Regions from separate parts of the Arthrobacter sp. efr-133-TYG-104 genome, predicted to be linked through region 1. Evidence: riboswitches for the same ligand, from Rfam matches in the RefSeq annotation. Region 1 holds a riboswitch; the other holds the start of a gene.

Region 1 (2,195 bases):
TGCGGTTTTGGGCGAAGAATTCGGCAGCAGCGGCCATGGATCGCGCCGTTGGATCATCGACCCCATCGACGGGACCAAGAATTTTGTCCGCGGCGTGCCGGTCTGGGCAACGTTGATCGCCCTGGTGGATGAGGGGGAACCGGTTGTTGGCGTCGTGAGCGCACCGGCACTAGGCAAGCGTTGGTGGGCCGCAAAAGATATGGGTGCCTACATGGGGCGCTCCTTGGCAGCTGCCACGCGACTGAAGGTTTCCAACGTTTCGCGACTGGCCGACGCCTCCATGTCGTATTCAAGTCTGTCCGGATGGAAAGAGCGAGGCAACCTTGATGAGTTCCTTGGGTTGACCGAGGAGGTCTGGCGCACCCGCGCTTACGGCGACTTTTGGTCCTATTGTCTGGTAGCGGAGGGCGCCGTTGATATCGCCTGCGAACCGGAATTGAACCTTTACGACATGGCAGCACTCGTTCCGATCGTTACCGAGGCCGGAGGTCGCTTCACCTCTTTGGAAGGTGAGGACGGGCCCTTTGGCGGCAACGCGTTAGCCACCAACTCGATCCTGCATTCGGAGGTCCTCAAAACGCTAAACCCGGCCCTGGACGATCTCCTCTGACGAGCGCTCATTACCGGAGTACGTTCCGACGGTAACACCCGGCTTTGACCAAATATTCGACGGCGGACGCCCCCCTTACCGGGCATCCGCCGTCGTTATATTCGCCGTTCATCCGATTTTTCGTCCTAAACGTAACAAAGCGCTTAACAATTGTGGTGGCTTTGTCAGCCCTGTGCGGGGTGCCCTAGCCTAGAGAGAGGTCACGAGTGCCAGCGCAAAACCCCGGTTTGCTGGCCGGCAACCCTCCATTCGCGGTGGGGTGCCCCGGGTGACGACCTGGCCGGTCCGGAACGGATTCGGCAAGCGCGACCCCAACCGGGGTCCCTCTTGAGTGAGGTCCCATGAGTACTGTCACGTTAAATCCCGCAGCCCCATCCAACACCCCAGCTGGCAACGTCCTCGCAGCCCGCCCCCTCGCCGCAGTAACAGGGGCAGAATTGCAGGCGCCGCTGATTCAGGGCGGCCACGCACGGTATGCAAACCTGGACTACGGCGCCTCTGCGCCGGCCTTGACCGTTGTCTCCGCGTATCTCAATGAGATTCTGCCGTACTATGCCAGCGTCCACCGGGGCGCCGGCTACGCCTCCCAGATAAGTACGTCGGTCTACGAGAACTCCCGGAACGTGGTCCGTGAATTCGTTGGCGGACGCCCGGACGATTCCGTCATCTTCACGCGCAACACCACAGATTCCTTAAACCTGCTGGCAGGCTGCCTTCCACAACTGGATGGTGAATTCGTTGGGGAAGTCCTTTACCTCGACATAGAACACCACGCCAATTTGCTCCCATGGCAAGGTGTTCCGCACCGCAGCGTCGTTGCCGAGGCAACGCTTGCGGCCACCGTGGACAAGCTCCGGAACGAGCTCAGCCAAGGAGGGGTATCGCTGCTTGCCGTGACGGGCGCATCGAACGTGACCGGCGAGATCCTTCCCATCGCGGAACTCGCGGATCTTGCCCACGAACACGGTGCCAGGATTGTGGTTGATGCTGCCCAACTGGCTCCGCACCGGCGCATAAACATCACCCAAGCGGATGTGGACTACCTTGTGTTCTCCGGTCACAAGCTTTATGCGCCTTTTGGGGCAGGCGTTGTGGTGGGCCGTCCTGATTGGCTCGACGCCGGAACACCTCACCTCGCAGGTGGCGGGGCGGTACGCGAAGCCCGGTTGGATTCGGTCAGTTGGGCCACCGGTCCGGCACGGCACGAAGGCGGCTCCCCCAACGTCTTGGGCGCTGCCACGCTCGCCCGTGCAACGCAGGTGTTAGCGGACCTGGACCAAGACGCATGGCACGCCCATGAGGCAGCAATCCGCTCCTACCTCATAGAGGGGCTGGAAGGCATCGATGGCGTAACCGTGCATCGGATCTTCAGTGATTCCGAGGACACCATCGGCGTCGTCAATTTCTCCGTGGAAGGGTTCGACGCCGGGCTCGTGGCAGCATTCCTGGCCGCCGAGCACGGCGTCGGCCTACGCGACGGCAGGTTCTGCGCGCACCCGCTGCTCAAGCGCCTCGGCCTGCCCTCCGGGTCACTTCGCGCAAGCTTCGGTGTCGGCTCCCGGCTCGAGGATGCCGCGCGGCTCCT
Region 2 (2,195 bases), on a different contig from region 1:
AAGTGCGACTATGACAGCGCCCAGGCCCACGTTAATCACAAGGGTTTTTGACATCATGGCTGGAGATTATGCGCCGGACCTGAGTGAAGCCCTTGAAAGTCATGGAAGGAGACCGAAAACGACGAATTGTTGCAAGCGGCTTCTCAGCTGAAGAAGGCTTCACCGAGCTGCTCTGACAGCTGCCCGATTTCCGTCAGGAAGCCGTCATGCCCGATCGGCGCCTCGATGACATGGACCGGAACATCACCTGGCAGGGCAGCGGCAAGTTCGCGTGATTGCGCCGGGAAGTACAGCCGATCGGTGTCCACTGCGGCCACGAAGAATTCCGCCGTTGCGCGGGACAGGGACTTCTGCAGACCACCACGGCCACGGGTGACGTCATGGGACATCAAGGCCTCAGTGATGGCGATGTAGCTGTTGGCGTCAAAGCGTTGCACCAACTTCTTACCCTGGTGGTCCAGGTAGCTTTCCACTTGGTAGCGCCCCCGCTCCCCGAGTACCGGTGCAACAAGCGGGGCTTCCTTGGGCTGGGCTTGCCTGCCGAAGCGAAGGTCCAACTCCAAGGCTGAACGATAGGTGATGTGCGCTATGCGCCGCGCCAAGGCCAACCCGTTCTCGGGGGCCGGGCCGTCGTAATAGTCCCCGTTGTTGAAGTGCGGGTCCTGCCGGATCGCAAGGGTCTGGGACTGGGCAAAGGCGATTTGCTCCGCCGTGCTGTAGGCACCCACGGAGATCACGGCGCAGCGCTTGACGCGTTCGGGAAACGTAATGGCCCATTCAAGGGCCCTGGCCCCGCCCATGGAACCTCCGAGTACGGCGTGCCAGGCATCGATACCCAGGACGTCGGCGAGCCGGGCCTCGGCTTCGGTGCTGTCCCGGAGCGTGATCAGCGGAAACCGCGATCCCCACGGTTTCCCGTCGGGAGCCTGGCTGGATGGCCCCGTGCTCCCGTAGCAACCGCCCACGATGTTGATGGAGACAACAAAGAATCTGTCGGTGTCGATGGTCGCACCTGGACCGACGAGTTGCTCCCACCAACCTTCCTCGTCCGTACTCCCCCGAGCCACGTGGGTGCTTCCGGTGAGGGCATGCTGGACCAGCACCGCGTTGGATCGATCCGGGTTCAGGCTCCCCCACGTTTCGTAACCTAAGACGACATCCGGGAGGTACCCGCCCGCCTCAAGTTCCAACGAACCTATCCGGGCGTAGCGGACCGTTCCGTCTTCTTTTCCGTAAGTGGGAATGGCTATAGCACTGATGGTCATTTCCTTCGACACCTAAACCTCGCACTTGCCAGTCGCCTTGCGTGCGACGGGCCAGGTCCTCACCCGGGGCACCCCACCGCGGAGGAGGGTTGCCGGCCAGCAAGCCGGGGCTGTGTGCTGGCACTCATGACCTAATACGTAGAGTTTAGGAAGAACATCCCTCTTCAGGCGAAGATTGTGACACCAGTGTGACGTTTTGGGTGCGGCTTGTTCTCCCAAAGCTAGGCCTGGACGCCGCCCACCGAATAATCATCGGCGGGCGGCGTTCGTACGCGGTCAGGCTCCCTTGGCGGCCCGGAACCCGGCTTCGAGGTCGGCGATGATGTCATCGACGTGCTCCAGGCCCACGGACAAGCGCACCAATCCGGGGTTGACGCCCGCGACGGCCTGCTGCTCGGCGGTGAGCTGGCTGTGGGTGGTCGACGCCGGGTGGATCACCAGGGAGCGAACGTCGCCGATGTTGGCAACGTGGGAGTGCAGCTCCAGGCCGTCCACGAAGCGCTTGCCTGCCTCCACTCCACCCTTGATGGTGAAGGCCACCACCGCGCCCGTGCCCAAGGGGCCGTACTTGCGGCCGCGGTCGTACCAAGGGCTGGACGGCAGGCCAGCGTAGGCGACGGCCTCGACGTCGTCGTGGGCTTCCAGCCATTGCGCCACTTTAGTGGCGTTGGCGACGTGACGCTCGACGCGAAGGCTCAGCGTCTCCAGCCCTTGTGCGATCAAGAAGGCGTTGAACGGGGACACCGCGGACCCGAGGTCGCGGAGCAACTGCACACGTGCCTTCAGAATGTAGGAAAGGTTGGCGCCGAGTGCCCCGTCCTTCCCGAGATCGCGCGCGTAAACCAGGCCGTTGTAGCTGGGATCCGGGGTGTTGAATCCGGGGAAGCGCTCCGGATCCTTGCCGAAGTCGAAGTTGCCGGAGTCCACGAT

The links. A riboswitch is a leader RNA that binds a small molecule or an ion and turns the genes downstream of it on or off. The one in region 1 is predicted to bind S-adenosylmethionine.
Region 2: another riboswitch for S-adenosylmethionine. It lies ahead of metX (homoserine O-acetyltransferase MetX); the one in region 1 lies ahead of QRN04_RS07095 (aminotransferase class V-fold PLP-dependent enzyme).

Annotation. Positions count from the first base shown of each region.
Region 1 is NZ_JARVTA010000007.1:11,060-13,254, reverse strand. It holds gene hisN (histidinol-phosphatase) at 1-610, shown strand, start outside; SAM riboswitch class IV at 809-922, shown strand; gene QRN04_RS07095 (aminotransferase class V-fold PLP-dependent enzyme) at 952-2,195, shown strand, end outside.
Region 2 is NZ_JARVTA010000001.1:468,854-471,048, reverse strand. It holds gene QRN04_RS02125 (efflux RND transporter periplasmic adaptor subunit) at 1-57, opposite strand, end outside; gene metX (homoserine O-acetyltransferase MetX) at 144-1,265, opposite strand; SAM riboswitch class IV at 1,282-1,397, opposite strand; gene QRN04_RS02115 (bifunctional o-acetylhomoserine/o-acetylserine sulfhydrylase) at 1,542-2,195, opposite strand, start outside.